Regions from separate parts of the Anaerobacillus sp. ABR4_321 genome, predicted to be linked through region 2. Evidence: riboswitches for the same ligand, from Rfam matches in the RefSeq annotation. Region 2 holds a riboswitch; each other region holds the start of a gene.
What was found. A riboswitch is a leader RNA that binds a small molecule or an ion and turns the genes downstream of it on or off. The one in region 2 is predicted to bind S-adenosylmethionine.
Positions count from the first base shown of each region.

Region 1 (4,883 bases), 1.2 Mb from region 2:
AATTATTCAGAGTTAGTATGAGAAGACAATCACAATGCTATCCATAAATTTGAAGAGAAAAAATTAAAGGTTGTGTGAGAATTATCACATTAATGGAGGGAATAGTTCTTTACTATGTAACTATAAGAGCTAAAGGAGTGGATGATATGTTTGAAGGTAAAACAACACGAGTCGTTGTGATTGGAACAGGGTTCGTAGGGACTAGCTATGCATTTTCTTTACTTAATCAAGAAGTTGCAAATGAGCTCGTATTGATCGATGCCAATAAAGAGAAAGCTGAAGGAGAAGCAAGGGACCTTAATCATGGCCTTCCTTTTGGTGCGCAGATGAAAATTTGGGCAGGTGATTATAGTGACTGTCGTGATGCAGATATCGTCGTCATTGCGGCTGGAGCGAACCAAGCGCCAGGTGAAACAAGGTTAGATTTAATTGATAAAAACACCAAAATCTTCAAAACAATCGTGACGAACGTGATGTCTTACAATTTTGATGGAATTTTTATTGTCGCTACAAATCCAGTTGATATCCTAAGCTATGCAACTTGGAAGTTCTCTGGCCTCCCGAAAGAAAGGGTTATCGGATCAGGGACAATTCTTGATACTGCAAGATTTAGATATTTATTAGGGGAATACTTTGATGTAGATTCTAGAAATGTTCATGGATACATTTTAGGTGAACACGGAGATACTGAATTACCTGTGTGGAGCCACACAACGATCGGCAGCAGGCCCGTTCTTTCACTAATCAAAGATACCTCTGAAGGAAAAGCAGAACTTGATGCCCTGTTTGCAGATGTGCGTGATGCAGCCTACCACATCATCAATCGTAAAGGTGCGACACATTTCGGTATTGCGATGGGATTACTTCGATTAACCAAAGCCATCTTGCGTAACGAAAATTCTATTCTTACTATATCCACTCTATTAGAAGGTGAATACGGTTTAGAAGATCTCTATATTGGCGTTCCAGCAATCGTCAATAGAAATGGTATTCGAGAAGTCATTGAACTCGATCTCACTCCTCATGAAACTGAACAGCTTCAACACTCTGCAAAAACGCTTACTGACGCTATGAAACCGGTCCTTCTTCATAAATAGCACTAATAAAAAGGTTCTCCACAAAGGAGAACCTTTTTTGCTTTATTCATTTACTGGTACGACTGCTCCATCATATTCTTCTTTAATGAAGGTTTGAATTTCTTCTGAGCGTAGAACCTCAACAAGCGTTTTTACAGCTTCGTTACTTTCATCACCTTTGTTCACGGTGATCACGTTCACGTATGGAGAGTCCGAACCTTCAAGTGCTATTGCGTCTTCTTGTGGATTTAATCCAGCATCGATCGCATAGTTCGTGTTGATCATAACAGCATCGCCTTCACCTTGCTTATAGATCTGAGGAAGAAGGGAAGCTTCTACGTTTGTTTTAAAGGTAAGGTCTTTTGGATTTTCAGCGATATCTTCAACTTGTGCATCTGTTGGATCGATACCTTCTTTAATCTTGATCAAACCTTTCGCTTCTAACAATTGAAGCATACGACCGTGGTCTGATACAGAGTTACTCATGATGATTTCTGCACCTTTAGGAAGTGCATCAAGGTTTTCATATTCCTGTGAATAGACACCGATCGGCTCGATATGAATCCCACCAGCGTTTACGAAATCATAGTTATCGTTTTCTTCCATTTGTAGCTCCATATAAGGCACTGTTTGGAAGTAGTTCGCATCTAACTCACCATTAGCGAGAGTTTTGTTCGGAAGAATGTAATCCTGGAAGCGCTCGATTTCAAGAGTAATTCCTTCTTCCTCAAGAAGCGGCTGTGCTTTTTCTAGAATTTCAGCGTGTGGAACGTTTGATGCACCAACAACTAGTTTCGTTTCTTCACTTTCTGATCCTGAGCCTTCACTGTTTCCACCGTTATTTGCTCCACAAGCCGCTAGAGCTGCAAGAGCAACAACTGACAAAAGTAGTAATAGTTTTTTCATGGTTTCTCTCTCCTTTTTTTATCTTATCTTTTATCCATAGCTCGCGTTGTAACATCTCCGATAACCTGAAGAACTGCTACAATAGCGAGAATTAATACAGTTGCGACAAGCGTCACGTCGGGATTATTTCGTTGGAAACCATCTAGATATGCAAGATCTCCTAATCCTCCAGCCCCAACGACACCTGCCATCGCTGTATAGCTCACTAGAGCGATCGCAGTTACTGTTATTCCTGAAATCAATGCTGGCATCGCTTCAGGAAGCAGTACTTTAAAAATAATCTGGCCATTCGTAGCCCCCATCGCTTGGGATGCTTCGATCACTCCCCTGTCTACTTCTCTTAGAGCGATTTCGACCATTCGTGCGTAAAATGGGGCAGCCCCTGCAATAAGTGCTGGCAATGCAGCATTAGCTCCCAGCATCGTACCAACAATATATACAGATAATGGGATAAGCAAAATAATTAATATGATGAATGGAATCGAACGGAACAGGTTTACAATCCCTGCAACAAAACCGTTAATATATCGATTTTCCCAGACGTTTCCCTTTGAAGTTAAGAAAAGCAGCAGGCCGAGTCCAATGCCGAGTATAAACGTTGCGAACACAGAGATCGCGGTCATGTAGATCGTTTGTAATGCCGCTTCCCACATATCTTCCCAACGCACGTTAGGAAATAGTGAACTAAGCATTTGGAATCACCTCCACTTCTACTTTCTGCTCACGTGCATAGCTCAGTGCTTTGTCGATAGCAGATTGTTCACCTTTTAGTAAGACCGATAGCTTACCATAAGGACCATCCTGCGTATGGGTGACCTTCCCTTGAATGATGTTCACTTCGATCTGAAACTCTCTGATTAACTTCGTTACGAGAGGTGACCCCGTAGCTCCTTTTACAAAAGTAAATTGTACGAGTGTCCCTTCTGCACCTTCAGTAAGATGTGAAATCGATTCTTTCATTTCCTCTGGCTCACTCAGCTGGTTTACAAAATCACGGGTGATCGGCTGCTTGGGATGATGGAAAATATCAAGTACTGGACCTTCTTCAACAACACTGCCACCTTCCATGACCGCAACACGATGACAAATCTTTCTGATCACGTGCATTTCATGAGTGATCAACACGATCGTTAGTCCTAGCTCTTTATTAATTTTCTTTAATAGGTCGAGAATACTATCTGTGGTCTTCGGATCCAGGGCCGATGTCGCTTCGTCACAGAGTAACACTTTAGGGTTATTAGCAAGTGCCCGCGCAATCCCAACTCGCTGCTTTTGACCACCACTTAGTTGAGATGGGTACGCATCTTCTCTCCCGGATAACCCAACGAGGTTGATCAACTCGTCCACTCGAGCTTTTCTTTTCTCTTTCGGCACGCCCGATATTTCAAGCGGGAACGCAATATTTTCTTTTACAGTACGTGACCAGAGAATATTAAAATGCTGAAAAATCATTCCGATTTCTTGTCTTGCTAGACGAAGTTCCTTGTTATTCAACTTAGATAATGCTTTGTCATCTACTGTTACGCTGCCATCAGTTGGTCGCTCAAGTAGATTTAACATGCGGATAAGTGTACTCTTTCCAGCGCCACTATATCCGATAACTCCGAAAATTTCGCCTTTTTCAATTGTAAGATCAGTATTCTTCACCGCTTCTACTGGTCCAGAGGCTGCAAAGAACGTCTTCTTTATACCTTTTAACTCAATCATTTGCACACTTCCTTTTACCTTACGATGTCCCATCACAATAGGTTGATTTTAAAACCTTTTGAAATAAAAAATGCCTTTCCGCTATGAGCAGAAAGGCACTTGAAATCGATGTCTTTCTCTCATTTCTCAAAGCATCTGCTTTGCAGGAATTGGCACCTTCTCAAACACGCTGTTTGACGGTTGCCGGGCTTCATAGGGCCAGTCCCTCCACCTCTCTGAATAAGAGATATTTAGTTATTAACACGTTACTCTAGTTAAGTACTAAATCGAATTCTAGCATGGGACTTTTAGTGTGTCAATCGATGAGTAAAAAGTCCGAATTTTTAAATAAAACCAGCTGCCAGAGTTTCAACTACTCCTCTAAAGTCAGCCCTCTTTTCTGACAGCGTAAAAGCGCTGCAATCCATACAGCGCTCGCGCCAATGATTCAGTTGTATCTCTATACGGATCAAACATGCTCTCTTATTTACGCTCTTTGATTTTCATACTGCTCGATTTTATCCTCAAGAGAGAGGGTTCTAGATACTTCGTCCCACCCGTTCAACAACATTTCCTTCCAATAGGGATCGATTTCAAACGATACGTGCAGCCCATCATTATCACTAATAGATTGGTTTTCGAGTTGAACAGTGAGTGAATAACCTTCGCTTGCCTTTGTAAATAATTCTGCAACGGTTTCTTGAGGAAGAGCGATTGGAAGGATACCGTTTTTCACACAGTTGTTGAAAAAGATATCTGCGAAGCTTGGTGCGATGATCACTCTAAATCCGTAGTCTAATAGGGCCCATGGAGCATGTTCTCTCGATGAACCGCAGCCGAAGTTTTTACCCGCTACTAGGATTGAAGCCGACCTGTATTGCTCTTCATTTAAAGAGAAATCAGACCGTGCGATTCCATCGTCATCGAAACGCCAATGATAGAACAAGAACTGTCCAAATCCCTGTCGCTCGATCCGTTTCAGAAATTGCTTTGGTATTATTTGATCAGTGTCCACATTCACCTTTTCAAGAGGATAAACGACACCTGTATATTCATTGATAGGTTCCATGATTTCACTCCTTTACACGACAGGCTGCTTCATTTTTCTTGCATCTGTAAATTTGCCTTCCAAAGCAGCGGCGGCTGCCATGGCAGGACTGACTAGATGCGTTCTAGAACCATTTCCTTGCCGTCCCTCAAAGTTCCGGTTTGATG
Region 1 covers NZ_JBSWTK010000001.1:1,436,014-1,440,896, reverse strand. Annotated here, with positions in the region: gene ACXADT_RS07485 (L-lactate dehydrogenase) at 147-1,097, shown strand; gene ACXADT_RS07480 (MetQ/NlpA family ABC transporter substrate-binding protein) at 1,140-1,982, opposite strand; gene ACXADT_RS07475 (methionine ABC transporter permease) at 2,006-2,674, opposite strand; gene ACXADT_RS07470 (methionine ABC transporter ATP-binding protein) at 2,667-3,689, opposite strand; SAM riboswitch class I at 3,806-3,915, opposite strand; gene leuD (3-isopropylmalate dehydratase small subunit) at 4,156-4,737, opposite strand; gene leuC (3-isopropylmalate dehydratase large subunit) at 4,750-4,883, opposite strand, start outside.
Region 1: it holds a riboswitch for S-adenosylmethionine, as region 2 does, so the genes downstream of both, ACXADT_RS07470 (methionine ABC transporter ATP-binding protein) here and msrA (peptide-methionine (S)-S-oxide reductase MsrA) in region 2, are expected to answer to the same signal.

Region 2 (4,883 bases):
CGATGTAAATTACTTAATTCTGCATGGATCATATGATAGTGACCTGTCTGAATTTGAGGGAGATCGACAATTCAATGGCATCGAGTTAACAGGTAGTGAAGATGTGATCAAGTCTGCACTCTACATCGACCGAGCTAACCATGGTCAGTTTAATACAACTTGGGGTGATAACGATACTTACTTTCCATTCACTCTTTTATTGAACAAACAGCCTTTGATCAGCGGAGAGGAACAGATGCAGATTGCAAAAACATACGTTTCTGGATTTTTAGAAGCTACCTTGAATAACGACAACTCCTACCGACCTATGCTGGAAGATTACCGCTATGCGTTAGATTGGCTCCCTTCAACAACGTACATTAGTAAATATGAAGATACTTCTTATCATATTTTTAGTACATTCGAAGAGGATGTTGATGTCAATACAGCTTCGACCCCTTATATTGAATTGCAAGGAAACGGCCTATTGCAATGGTATGAAGGTGAATTAGACTATAGAAGAAATAAAGTGAGAGATAATCACGGCGTTTACCTTAAATGGAATCACGACTACTCTAGGAATGGTTCATACAAGCTTTCGTTTACCAAAGCGTTAGAAGATCCTTACGCGTTTAAGAAAGATAGCTCCTTAACGTTTGCAGCGGCGAATGTATCTGAAGTAGAAGAAGAAGTTTTTGTGGATTTCACAATAACAGCCACATCTGAAAACGGTGAATCTGCTAGTGTCAAATTGAGCGATGTGATGAGTATGCATCCTGTGCTACCGATTCAGCACACAAAAACGAAGTTCTATGAAGAAGCGCGATTCGGAGCCCTTACCGAACCGGTCCTTCAAACGTTCAACATACCGATGAGTACATTTATTGAACAAAACAACACGTTTGAACCAGATACCCTTACCTCCATAACATTTCAATTTGATCAATCAGAAAGAGGAAAAATATTCTTAGATCACATTGGCGTTAACCGATAATAAAATATAAGAGGCTTCCCACAAAGGGAAAGCCTCTTTTTTAAATTATGAAATTTTACAAGAAGACTGTCCACGCTTTGCTAAGTAGCTCTGATGGTACTCCTCTGCTTTATAAAAATTCGTTGCAGGAACAATTTGAGTTACGATTGGCTTCTTAAAACGTTTTGCTTCAGTAAGCTCGTTCAGTGCAAGTTCTGCTGAAGTCTTTTGCGAATCTGAGTTATAAAAAATAGCGGAACGATACCTAGTACCCACATCTTCACCCTGACGGTTCAAAGATGTGGGATTATGATTATCAAAGAAAACTTGGAGCAGTTCCTCATACGTAATAATCGCTGGATTATATTCGATAAGCACCGCTTCAGCATGACCAGTAAGTTCTTTATATACTTCTTCATAAGAAGGATCGATCGTACTTCCACCTGTAAATCCTACTGAAGTAGACACGACACCATTCAGCTGCTGAAATAGTGCTTCTACTCCCCAAAAACATCCTGCTGCAAATACCGCTTTTTCCATTCTTTCCACTCCATTTCTCCAAGTGTTGTTGCTATTTTGAACAGCTTTCTCTGTATATACCTTCTCGAGCTCACTCAGAGTTAACATGTAAAGCTGTTTGCCTTGTTCCTTATAGATACCTTTTCCTAGAAGATGGTTGATTATCATTTGTTTTTTGTCTGACGTTTTCTGCAATTCCTTTCACTCCTTGAAGTAGTTTGTATGATGAGGAGTGCATATAAAAAACCCTCATCTGCCCGAACAGAAGAGGGTTTGGATTTACCGATCGCCTCTTCTTATTTTCCGACTTTCGCCGCAGGAATTGGCACGGTGCTCCCGTATAACATTTATAGGAATCCGTTGCCGAGGTATCAAAGGGCCAGTCCCTCCACCTCTCTGAATAAGAAGATCCTTGAAAAGGATTATTAAGTTAATGACAATATTAAAGGTTGTAACAGTAGGTGTCAATAGAAAAGCTTGCATTAGTGTGCTAAACGAACAAAGAAATTAAAAAATATCCGATTGCTGATACGCTAGCACCGATCAGTGCAGGTTTTAGCTTAAAGGAAGCATAAGCCATCGTGTTCAACTTAAGTATCTTGGCTATTGTATTCGTATTATCGCTAAGTGGTGACGAAAAAGCACCGAACGTTCCACTAGCAAACACAGCACCGATCACGAGTGGCAATGAAGTTCCTGTGGTAGCACCGAGAGAGACTCCTAAAGGCATAAGAATTCCCCAAGTCCCCCATGAAGAGCCAATGAAGTATGAAATGAATGCCCCCACCAGGAATAACACCGGTGGCACGAATAATGCAGGAATCCAGTTTAAGTTCTTCGTTACAAACTGAGAAAATCCTAATGCTTCAGCAGAAGAAGCAAGTCCCCAAACAATCGTTAGTAATACGATGACAGACATCATATCATTACCGCCTTCAATAAAGAACGTGACAAGGTTTTTTAATGAGAACCTCTGAAATAAATAAAATAGAAACGTTAACAAAACGGTTGTCATTAGAGCGAAGACCATCGCATCTAATACATCTGCTTCGATGAATGCCTGTACTGGGCTTTTGAACCCTTTCTCATACCCACTCCAATATGTGATTAAAAGCGTTAGGAAAATTACTCCTCCTAGTGGCAGCAAAAGGTTCATAGGTTTTGCCGGAAGATCTTTTGAAACAACAGGATGACAATCTTCCCATTTGTCATCGATTTCTTTCTCCATATTCCCAGCATCAGTAGCCGGGATCTTCGTATGATGAAAGAAACTTAAATAAAATCCGATGATAAGAATCGATATTGAGAAAAAATTGTACGGAATGCTTTGCAAAAACAATCTGTAGCCATCTCCCTCAAGACCCTGTCCTCTTAAAGAAAGGTCGACAACAGAGGACATATATCCAACGAACGCAGTCGCAATCGGCATTAGAACAATTACTGGAGTTGCTGTGGTTTCAATCACAAAGCCAAGTTCCTGAGGGGTCATCTTCACTTTTTTCAAGAGTGCTTTCATAATCGGGGCAACCGTAACGATGCGAAAGCTCGGAGCACTAAACGTCCCGAGCGTTGATAACCATGTTAAAAATAACGCTCCCTTTTTCGAAGTGATTTTTCCAGAAGCGAATCGAACGAAGCCTTTTATTCCACCAGTATATTTCATCATTCCGATGAGACCAGTAAACATGTATAAAAAGATGATGATTTTAATGTTGCTCTCATCTTTTAAACCACTCATAATAAATTGATAAAACTGCTCGAGTCCTTCTATAGGTTGAGGCTTATGTATGAATGAAGCTGTTAGCAACCCTGCTGTTAACCCAGGTATAACGAGTTTCGTCTTCATCGCTACGAGAATCATGACCAAGAACGGTACGATCGAAAGCCAATCCATTTTTCACTCCCCCTTTCCGGTTAGTTTGTGCTCGGAAAAGGGTGCTATACTAAAAACCGGAGTAAATTCTCCGGCTACGACTGACGAAGCAAATTTGTTTTTTTGAGTTGCGCAATTGAAGACGCGCCAATTCCAAACATAGCAGTTTGTAGTTCGAACTGAATTCGTCTCAGCTGGTCTAATAACGCTTCTTCACTGTCGTCTACTGCGCTATGAAGAAGTGCTCGGCCAAACCCTGCAAGATCAGCCCCCAAGGCAATACTTTTGGCGGCATCAACACCGTTTTTAAGACCGCCACTTGCAATGATCGGCGCGTGTGGGAGTTCATTTCGAACTTCGATCAAACATTCAGCGGTAGCGTTCCCCCAACTTTGAAACGCTTCAGCTGCTTGTTCTCTCATACTCTGATGTGAACGATAGCTCTCGACCTTAATCCATGATGTTCCACCTGCACCAGCTACATCAATAAAGCCTACTCCGCTTTCTACCAACCGCCTTGCAGTATCTCCATCGATTCCCATTCCTACTTCTTTAATCCCTACGGGAACATCGAGTGCCTTCGCGACACTTTCAATTTTAGGCAATAGTTCTTTAAAATTGGTATCTCCTTCAGGCTGAAACACTTCTTGAAGCGGATTTACGTGAAGAATAAGACCATCTGCATCAACAAGCTCGATTGCTTTCTTACATTCATCAATAGTGAATCCATAGTTTAACTGAACAGCTCCAATATTTGCGAAGATGGGGATCGTAGGAGCGTATTTCCTTACTTCGAAAGAATAAGCTGATCGGTCTTCTTGAATCGCTGCCCGCATTGATCCTACACCGAGAGCCCATCCTTCTCTTTCAGCTGATTTCGCGAGCCGCTTGTTGATCTCCCATGCCCTTTTCGTACCACCAGTCATCGAACTGATCAAAAAAGGCGAAGATACTTTTTTACCTAGAAATGAAGTTGAGAGATCGATCTCATCAAATGCAATCTCAGGCAGAGCTTGGTGTTTAAATCTAAACTTCTCGAGTCCGGTTGTAATTCCTTGGCCTTCTACTTCTTCAGTAAGACATATATCGATATGTTCATTCTTTCGTTTTTCTGTAAGATCATGTTCCATAGGTTTCAACGGTAGACCTCCTACGTTGTTCTTTTTTCTTTAATTTAGGTAAAAGTAGTTCAAGTCTGTTCCGATTGTACCGTTGAATCATGATGAAAGGGATATTTACAACGAGTGCATACCCGACCATAATCCAACCTACTAGAGGCGGGTTCCAGAAGAAAAATGATAGTGAAGGCGGTATTAGAATCCAGTGATTGATTTCCGCTCGTTTCGTTTCAACAATGAACTTGCTAACGTACGCAACCGTAAGCGCTTTAAGTTCTTTTTTTCTAAAGCCCCCTCTGAAAACGCCACCACCATCCGGTAAAATCGTTTTCCAATACTTGATTTTCAAACTTTCATATAAACTAGCTTCAAAGCTTTTTATACGATTCCTTACTATGAAGGACTCATAGAAGGAATCAGG
Region 2 covers NZ_JBSWTK010000001.1:2,667,973-2,672,855, forward strand. Annotated here, with positions in the region: gene ACXADT_RS13825 (alpha/beta hydrolase family protein) at 1-973, shown strand, start outside; gene msrA (peptide-methionine (S)-S-oxide reductase MsrA) at 1,019-1,666, opposite strand; SAM riboswitch class I at 1,765-1,878, opposite strand; gene ACXADT_RS13835 (Na+/H+ antiporter NhaC family protein) at 1,962-3,365, opposite strand; gene fni (type 2 isopentenyl-diphosphate Delta-isomerase) at 3,440-4,474, opposite strand; gene ACXADT_RS13845 (glycosyl-4,4'-diaponeurosporenoate acyltransferase CrtO family protein) at 4,464-4,883, opposite strand, start outside.

Region 3 (4,883 bases), 2.3 Mb from region 2:
AAATATTTTCGAAAGATATGCTCCTGTAACAGAAAAACCAGAGGATGTTACTCCACGTCAAATTTTGTTAGATATAGATGAGAAATTAAGTTTGCGTAATGAAGATGAAGACGAGATAACTCTAATTAGTAAAATATTAACGATAGAAGATGACACATTTATTTTAAAAGCAGATAATGGGGATGAAGTCTCTTATAAAATAGTGTTCAACGACGATAAAGATAAATATTATATAAGCGCAATAAGACAATCCAATTTTTATCTAATTGATAATACCAGTCTTAGTAAGTTCTTAAGCAATACTCAATCTTTCCATATTATAACTAACTCACCGAATTATATTTATTCGCATAATTTTTTTATTAAAGTCGGTTTAGATAAAGAAAAGCAATCCTTAAGTAAAATTTTAAAGGAGTTTCAAATAAAGGAGAGAATAACTCACCTAACAGAAAAAGGATATACAGAAAAAAGAAAAGTTGAGGAAGGGATTCAATCACAGATTAGTGAGGAGTATAGAGATAATTGGGATGAAAATTCATTATTTTACCTTTTGACTAGTCAAGGGGAAACTCTAGATCAGGAAAACTCTGAAGAATCCAGAAGGATTGTAAATATACTTAATGATTTAGATTACTTAATATGTGAAGATTTGGAATATGAAATTGCAGACTTTATAGGTATAAAAGATTCAGATGGAGAGAGAAAGGTTTATTTTATTCATGCAAAAGCCGAGAAAGAAAAAAAAGGTATAGCTGCTTCATCATTTCAAGATGTATGTTCACAGATCATAAAAAATTTAGATTATGTTCATCCCTTAAGTGAAGAACGGCCTAACTTTTCAAAATGGGAAAGAACATGGAAACAAAGCAGATACAAAGTAGAACGAAAAAGAATTACTACGTTAAAGAATAATCCTAACCTTTCTCCAGCTGAACTATGGGATCTTATAAAGGATATACAACAAGATCAAGAAGGGGAAGTGTACGTTTGGGCTTTACTTAGCAATATGCTTTCTCTAAGGAAGTTTGAGAGTGTAACATTGGGGCATCAAGATGACGAAGGAATTATTCCTCTTATATATATATTAAGCAATACCTGGTCCCAGGTGCAGAATGCAGGTGCTAAATTTGAAATACTATTTAATAAAATTGAAGTCCAATGAAAATGTTTAGAAGAATATCTGCAAGAAACTTTGGTAAGCTTAAAAGCTAATATTGAGCATGTCTATTTGATATGCTCATAGGCAATTCTGTAACAAAGTAAAATGACACACTTCTTGGCATACAATTGTTCATTTATGATTATATCCTTCTGTTTATGGTATTGGGTTTGAGCCTTCTAAAAGTTGCCTTTCCCAATTAAACTAGGTGCTATTTTGCTTTATTTGCATATGAGAATCCATGGGCGGCATGATGTAATAATATAACTCGGTGAATTTGTATGGGAAGTGACAATGTCCCAAACAATCAATTCACTTAGCTATATTGCATCATCCTACGTTCTATAAATCTAAAGAGAAGACGAACAGAATGTTCGTCTTCTCTTTTTTTATTTCTTTAATTCCTCCACCAACGTCTCCAAGTTACCGCTCAACCGCTCCTTCGCCTCTTCATCCAAAATAAACTCATTCCCCTCACCACGCTGAACATGCTGATCAATCACATAAGCACCGCTCAGGAGGTTCGTCGCTCCAAGAGAAGAGAGTACAGGCTTAAGCGCATAATCGATCGCAAGGAGATGCCCGAACGATCCACCGATCATCATTGGGAGAACCGCTTTTCCTTTCAATCCTTTTTGAGGCAGAAGATCGAGATACGTCTTCAATATCCCTGTATAAGAAGCTTTATAAACAGGCGTTAAAATAATAACAGCATCCGCTTTTTCTACTTTTTCATTCGCTTCTAGGATCGTAGCGCTGCTAAAGTTAGCGGTGATTAAATCGGTAGCGGGTAAGTCGATTACATTGATTGATTCATAGGAGATCGAGTGCTCCTTTAAATAACTTTCCGCATAGTCTTTAATTCCTTTTAGTCTCGATTGAAGGGAGTTTCCTCCGTAAATAAGTACAACATTGCTCATCGTTTTCACGCTCCTAAACTAGTGTCATCACATTTTTCTTACACATACTTAGTCAGCAAACACACTGTTCGCAAGACTATACACAATCGCATCGTCTGTCGGCGGGTTATGAAGCCCTGCTCGTACGTTTCGGAAATGGCGCTGTAATGGGTTGCTGGCAGACAGGCTTCTAGCACCGACCACGCGCATCGCTAAATCTACGACTCGGTTCGCACTATTTGTTACGATATGCTTCACTGCTGCTAAGTCCGCTCCCATATGCGGACGCTCTTCAGGGTTTTCACTCCATCTCTTTGCGACAGCATAAAGAACTTCTCGCGCGTTGAATAGCTCTAACTGCATCTCGCCGATCTTTCTCCTTACTTCTGGCACGTCTTTGATCGGACCAGGAAGTGTTGAAGGGGAGAAGGAGGAGGCGAATTCGACCGTGTAGTCCATGGCTGAAGAGGCGATGCCAAGGTAAACGGCTGGAATCTGCAGGTACCATCCTTTCGGAGATGCCTTGTGGTTCTCCTCAATTACCAATAGATCTTCAGGTTTAACGTGGACGTTATGTAGCACGAGATCATCACTCTTTGTCCCTTTCATGGAGATACTGTCCCACGTTTCCTCAACTTGTACGCCTTCAAGTTTGTGATCGATCAGGACAAACCCTTTCTTACCGGATTGATCAACGTCAGCTGTTACGATTGAGTAATCAAGCGCCACGGCCATTGACGTAAAGGATTTTCGCCCATTGATGATCCAGCCCTCCGGCGTTTTTGTAGCAGTCGTTTGAGGAATTCCGCCGCGTGAAGGGCTACCGGTCGCTTTTTCAGTTTGCGCAAGGTTGAGAAGCGCTTTTTCGTTTACGATCAAGTGGCACACTTTTTCGAAAACCGCTTCATCCCACGCTCGCGATTCAGCGATTTCTAAAATAACGCCAAGCTGCCAGCCGAGGGAAAGTGCCGTCGGACCATCACCTGATGCGAGCTGTTCTTGAACTTTCAAGAACTCGTACAAGTTAAGACCAGAGCCTCCATATTCTTTTGGTACAGTGAATGATAAAAAGTTCCTCGCCTTTAAATCTTCGAAGTTCTCGTAAGGAAACCTTTCTTCTTCATCATATTTTGCTGATCTACTTTTAAAAAGTTCAACGAGTTCAGTGAGTTCTTCCTTCAAATCAGGCTGCTTTTCAGTTGCAAATGGCATCAGTATCCTCCTTTTTCTCTATACAAAAAAAGTCTACTTTCAGCTGAAAGTAGACTTAGGCTCATCAACATTCGAACCATACAAGCTTCATCTTTCAGACAAAAAGTCTGCTGGAATGAGCACCTTGCTTAAGATAAGCGGTTGCTGCAGGATCGTTGGACCAGATTCCTCCCCTGACTCTAGATAAATGTATGCGGTAGTGCGTTAAAGAATAGAATACGGACAAATAAACGCAATGTCAACAAGTAATTAGAAAAGAAATAATTTTTTGATTTTTTGTTGACAGGGAATCGATCGGTGCTGTATATTCATCGTTAAATTCAATAAAACAAACTTTCTTATCAAGAGAGGTGGAGGGACTGGCCCTTTGAAGCCTCGGCAACAGACTCGTTTGAGTACTGTGCCAATTCCAGCAAGCGATGCTTGAAGGATAAGAAAAGACAGTTGCTTTTTCACGGCCTCTTCTTTTCTTATGAAGAGGCTTTTTTATGTTTTAAAAAAGAGTGGAGGTTGAGGGAGATGAGTAAACAAATCATTTTGAATGCGTTCGACATGAACAGTTCGATGCACAATTCACATGGGCTATGGAAGCATCCAGAAAGTCAGCGTCATCAGAAATACAAAGACTTAGACTACTGGATCGACCTTGCTAAGACATTAGAGAAAGGGAAGTTCGATGCGGTCTTCTTTGCAGATGTTCTTGGTGTTTATGATGTGTACCAAAAGAGTAAGAATCCTTCAATCCGTGATGGATTGCAAGTGCCAATCAATGATCCCGCGCTTCTTGTCCCTGCGATGGCGAGTGTGACCGAGCACCTTTCCTTCGCCGTTACAGTCAGCACGACGTACGAAGCACCTTTTGGAAATGCGCGCAGATTTTCGACGCTCGATCATCTAACAAAAGGGCGAGTTGCCTGGAACGTCGTTACCTCTTATTTACCGAATGCGGCACGCAACTTCGGACTTGAGAAGATGATTCGTCATGATGAGCGTTATGATATCGCTCATGAGTATATGGACGTGTCCTACAAATTGTGGGAAAGCAGCTGGGAGGATGGTGCTGTGGTTGAAGATCTGGAGGCTGATACGCTTGTTGAGCCGAGCAAAGTTCATGAAATCAATCATGAAGGTCACTATTTCAGTGTTGAAGGACCGCATCTTAGTGAACCGTCTCCACAGCGAACGCCTGTGATCTATCAAGCTGGGACATCAGAGAAAGGGCGAGAATTCGCCTCAAAGCATGCGGAGTGCGTGTTTGTCGGAGGACCGACTCCTGAGCGAATCCACTACTATGCCGATGATATTCGTGAGCGTGCCGTCAAGCATGGAAGAAATCCGGATCACGTGAAAATTTTCTCGTTTTTAAGTGTGATCGTAGGTGAAACGACAGAGGAAGCGGAGGCGAAGTTTGAGGCGTACAACAAGCTATGGAGTGCTGATGCAGCAAAGGCTCAATACGGTGCGAGTGGCTATGATGTAGCAGAGTTTGAAGAGATGGACCTTGATGAGCCGTTTGAATATAAGAAATCAACAGAAGGTGGACAGTATAAAGCGGCAACGTTGACGAAGGATGCGCCGAAAAAGCTGACGGTAAGAGAGGTGTTGAATCGCTT
Region 3 covers NZ_JBSWTK010000001.1:408,016-412,898, reverse strand. Annotated here, with positions in the region: gene ACXADT_RS02205 (DEAD/DEAH box helicase) at 1-1,162, shown strand, start outside; gene ssuE (NADPH-dependent FMN reductase) at 1,549-2,079, opposite strand; gene ACXADT_RS02195 (acyl-CoA dehydrogenase family protein) at 2,128-3,270, opposite strand; SAM riboswitch class I at 3,355-3,460, opposite strand; SAM riboswitch class I at 3,606-3,707, shown strand; gene ACXADT_RS02190 (LLM class flavin-dependent oxidoreductase) at 3,790-4,883, shown strand, end outside.
Region 3: it holds a riboswitch for S-adenosylmethionine, as region 2 does, so the genes downstream of both, ACXADT_RS02195 (acyl-CoA dehydrogenase family protein) here and msrA (peptide-methionine (S)-S-oxide reductase MsrA) in region 2, are expected to answer to the same signal.

Region 4 (4,883 bases), 980 kb from region 2:
CCAGGCTCTTTCTATCAAGGTAACGAAAGCATATCGAACGTTTCAACGTTTCGAGAAATGGAAAACCAGTCGTTTTCTGGCTCAAAGCTTATTAATTTGATAGAGGAAATCGAACGATATCAACCCGAAATTCTCACACAAAAACTTAAAGATTTTCTAGGAACACTACACGGCTCAATCATTGGGGTTTTAGGAGATTCATATACAAAAGAGGCTCCCTCTCCTTCAGACCTTGTATCAAAACGGCTTGAAGAAGAAGGGGCCGAAGTTAGATTCTTTGATCCTTCTATGGAACATCACCACTCGAGCCAGTACCGTTCGTTGATGAACGATACTGTTTCAAACTGTGATGCTTTGCTATTATTAACCGAATTACCCCTTATTCAGAATGTTGATTGGGGTCAAGTGGTGAAACGTCAAAGATTGCCTTTACTCGTGGATGGACATAACTTATTCACGTTGGAAGAAGCAAGAAAGATCGCCAATGAGCATGACCTAATTTATTGCTCTATCGGAAGACCAAACATTTATAAGGGGTTAGGAGCCATTTCTGTTCAACAGTCAATATAGGCGCTGTGAGTAACTTTCCCTCAAGGTCTTGCTAACAGAATTGCTTTCAAGCTTCGCATGGTCTGCGAGCATCTTTGCGGCACTTGGTAACTTTTCTGTATTCGGCCAATAGTCTTGCTTAAAAAGATGAGAACGCTTTAATGCTTTTCCACAATGAATAAAACATTCGACCACTTCGACTCCTATTCCTAAAGAAGGAATATTCCCAAATGCCTCGCAGTCTTTAAGTAAGCCTTCCTCTTTAACGATACTCGCTTTACCGTTGATTCTAAGGCTTTCCTCCCTGCCTGGAACAAGAAATAACAACCCTACATTGGGGTTCTCCAAAATATTCAGTAGGGAGTCCATCCGTTTGTTCCCCGGCCTTTCCGGGATTAGAAGGTGTTTTTTATCGATCACTTTCACAAATCCTGGTTGGTCTCCCCTCGGGGATACATCGCTTCCCGAATGAGATGCTGTAGCGATTGTTAAGAAAGGTGAATGTGAGATAAATCGTTCACAGTTATCATCTAAGAAGTTGATCACCTTGTTGGCAGCTAACTTCCCCGGCTCTCCTCCAATTGATCGTAACTCTTCTAGCGATTCAACTTTCTGTCCAAAAACGTCTGACATGGTAGCCCCCTAACTAAATCTCAACTATTTCAAGTTTACCATTAAATGGCTTTTGCGCGTTGGGTAGTTCTGTCATATGACGTTATATAACTTTTACGCTACTTAAACCGCACAAAAAAGCTGTCGAGCATATCTCGACAGCTTGCTAGGCCTCATAGGCTTACTATTTTATTGGTTAGCACCCTTTTTAAGAGCTTCTGCTTTATCAGTGTACTCCCATGGTAATTCGATGTCTGTACGTCCAAAATGGCCGTAAGCAGCCGTTTGCTTGTAAATTGGGCGTCGCAGATCTAACATCTTGATGATCCCTGCTGGACGTAGGTCGAAGTTATCTCGCACCAGTTGTACTAGCTTCTCTTCAGATACGGTTCCAGTGCCAAACGTGTCGATCGAAATCGATACAGGTTGAGCTACTCCAATCGCATAAGCCAACTGTACTTCACAACGATCAGCAAGTTTTGCTGCTACGATATTTTTAGCTACGTAGCGCGCTGCATAAGCCGCTGAACGGTCAACCTTTGTAGCATCCTTACCTGAGAATGCGCCACCACCATGACGTGCATATCCGCCGTAAGTATCCACGATGATCTTACGCCCTGTTAACCCTGCGTCACCTTGAGGTCCACCGATTACAAAGCGACCAGTAGGATTAATGAAATACTTTGTATCTTCATCGATCAATTCTGGAGAAACAACAGGTTTAACGACGTGCTCTTTAATATTTCGTTGAATTTGCTCAAGCGAAACTTCTGGATGATGCTGTGTAGAGACAACGATCGTATCGATACGTACCGGCTTACCTTCTTCATCATATTCTACTGTAACCTGGGTTTTGCCATCCGGACGAAGATAAGGTAGGATTTCCTCTTTTCTTACTTCGCTTAAACGACGTGCCAACTTATGAGCTAAAGAAATCGGTAGAGGCATAAGTTCAGGAGTTTCATTACAAGCATACCCAAACATCAACCCCTGGTCACCAGCACCAATCGATTCAATCTCATCGTCAGACATTTGGCCTTCACGTGCTTCTAAAGCCACGTTCACACCAGCAGCAATATCAGCTGACTGTTCATCGATCGATGAAAGGACTGCACATGTTTCAGCGTCAAAACCATATTTAGCACGTGTGTATCCAATCGATTGGACCGTTTCACGAACGACTTTCGGAATATCTACATAGTGAGATGTAGTGATCTCTCCGGAAACCAACACTAGTCCAGTCGTGACTGTAGTTTCACATGCAACGCGCGCATTAGGGTCGTGCGCAAGAATATCATCCAGAATCGCATCAGAAATTTGGTCTGATATTTTATCTGGATGCCCCTCAGTTACTGATTCAGAAGTAAACAAACGACGATTACTCACTTAAGTACCTCCTTAAGGATTCATTCCTATTTAATATAGTGTAATGGATACGGTACTCATTTCCCTAATAGTGTTGTCGAAACGAGACATCGAATTCAATAATAAACGGTAATATTACGCTTTTTTCCAAAAACGACAATAAAAAAGCCCTTTCCTTCATCATAAAGGGAAAGGAGCTGAAGTCTCTTGCCTTTCGCCTCTTATCTTCCAAGACAATAAGTCTTGCAGGTTAGCACCTTAATCCACTATATGAGGAGTTGGTTGCTGAGCTTCATAGGGCCTGTCCCTCCGCTTACTCGGGATAAGAGTATCCATTCTCGAAATATAATATCGTAGTTCGCTTTCTCTGTCAATCTAATGACACAAGCCCTAATTAGAAAGGTCATTCACCTTTTTTTCACTTTTCAAGGAAAAATCCATAGATTAGTATAGAATAATTAAATGAATGTGTTATACTAATTTTGAGTTAAACAAGTTCAGAAAAGATCTTGATGAAATTTTATTATAAAGGATGGGTTTAACGTATGAAAACAGCTTCCTTCTCTTCACCACTTTTGGATGCCATTTTAAATAAGAATAATCCGCATGTTAATTTATCAGTTTCTGAACTGGTAGAACGTTCACTATCGATGAAAGAGGGAACATTAACATCCACTGGCGCTCTTCGTGTTGAAACAGGCAAATACACTGGACGTTCTCCAGAGGACAAGTTCATTGTCCGTGAAGAATCAACAAAAGACAAAATCAACTGGAAAACAAACCAGTCTATCTCTTCAGAACATTTTGAAAGCCTTTACACTAAGGTTCTGGATTACCTGGGAGAGAAAAAAGATCTTTATGTTTTCAAAGGGTTCGCTGGAGCAGACCAATCAGCAAGACTACCCATCCAGGTTATCAATGAATATGCATGGCACAACTTGTTCGCACATCAGCTTTTCATCCGCCCAAATGAATCTGAATTAAAAGGACATGAAGCAGAGTTCACTGTCATTTCTGCACCTGGTTTTCAAGCTAACCCAGACAAAGATGGCACGAATTCAGAAACGTTCATTATTATTTCATTTGAAAAACGTACCGTCTTAATCGGTGGCACTGAGTATGCAGGTGAGATTAAGAAATCGATCTTCACTGTCATGAACTACTTACTACCTGAGCGAAATATCCTTTCCATGCACTGTTCGGCGAACGTAGGAAAAGAAGGCGATGTGGCTCTCTTCTTCGGTCTATCAGGTACAGGAAAGACGACGCTATCAGCAGACGCAAACCGTCGCTTGATCGGTGACGATGAACATGGCTGGTCGATGAACGGTGTCTTCAACATCGAAGGTGGCTGCTACGCCAAATGTATTAATTTGTCTAGAGAAAAAGAGCCTCAAATTTGGGATGCAATTCGATTCGGCACTGTTCTTGAGAACGTTGCACTAGACAACAATTCGAGACTGCCTGATTATGATGATACAAGTTTAACTGAAAATACGCGTGCTGCATATCCAATCGACGCCATTCCTAATATTGCGGTTCCGAGCGTAGCGGGTCACCCTAACACGATTATCTTTTTGACTGCAGACGCTTTCGGGGTCCTACCGCCAATCAGTAAGCTGACAAAAGAGCAAGCGATGTTCCACTTCCTTTCTGGTTACACAAGTAAGCTAGCCGGAACTGAAAGAGGGGTTACGTCTCCACAAGCAACGTTCTCCACTTGCTTTGGTGCACCGTTCCTACCACTTCCTGCTCACCGATATGCAGAAATGCTGGGTGAAAAAATCATGGAACATGATGTTGAAGTCTTCCTAGTAAACACAGGCTGGTCAGGCGGAAGCTACGGCGAAGGTGAGCGTATGAAACTTTCTTATACTCGTTCGATGGTTCATGCTGCTCTTAATGGAGAGCTCGACAGTGTCGAAACGAAAAAAGATCCGATCTTCGGTTTACATGTTCCTGCCCATTGCCCAGGGGTTCCTGCAGAAGTTCTTCAACCGAGGCAAACATGGAATGACAAAGATAAATATGATGAGAAAGCAAAAGAACTTGCGACTCAGTTCGTGAAAAACTTTGAGAAATTCTCAAACGTTTCAGATGAGATTAAAAACGCAGGACCTACTATTAACCTATAATTCAAAAAGCACCCTCAGCGGGTGCTTTTTTTATTTCCTGTTGCTTGTAGGCAAACACACAATGATGCTTTCTACATAAGCTATAGTATTTCAATGTGCCTATTTTGAATGGCAACAGGAGGTTATTCAAATGCCAAAAGGCTGGATCACGAAAACGATCATATTTATCGCAATATGTTCACTTTTTCTTATGTCTGCATGTAGTAATAACAGTGATAACAC
Region 4 covers NZ_JBSWTK010000001.1:1,686,329-1,691,211, reverse strand. Annotated here, with positions in the region: gene ACXADT_RS08705 (nucleotide sugar dehydrogenase) at 1-570, shown strand, start outside; gene ACXADT_RS08700 (MSMEG_1061 family FMN-dependent PPOX-type flavoprotein) at 562-1,182, opposite strand; gene metK (methionine adenosyltransferase) at 1,351-2,547, opposite strand; SAM riboswitch class I at 2,745-2,855, opposite strand; gene pckA (phosphoenolpyruvate carboxykinase (ATP)) at 3,072-4,661, shown strand; gene ACXADT_RS08685 (ABC transporter substrate-binding protein) at 4,792-4,883, shown strand, end outside.
Region 4: it holds a riboswitch for S-adenosylmethionine, as region 2 does, so the genes downstream of both, metK (methionine adenosyltransferase) here and msrA (peptide-methionine (S)-S-oxide reductase MsrA) in region 2, are expected to answer to the same signal.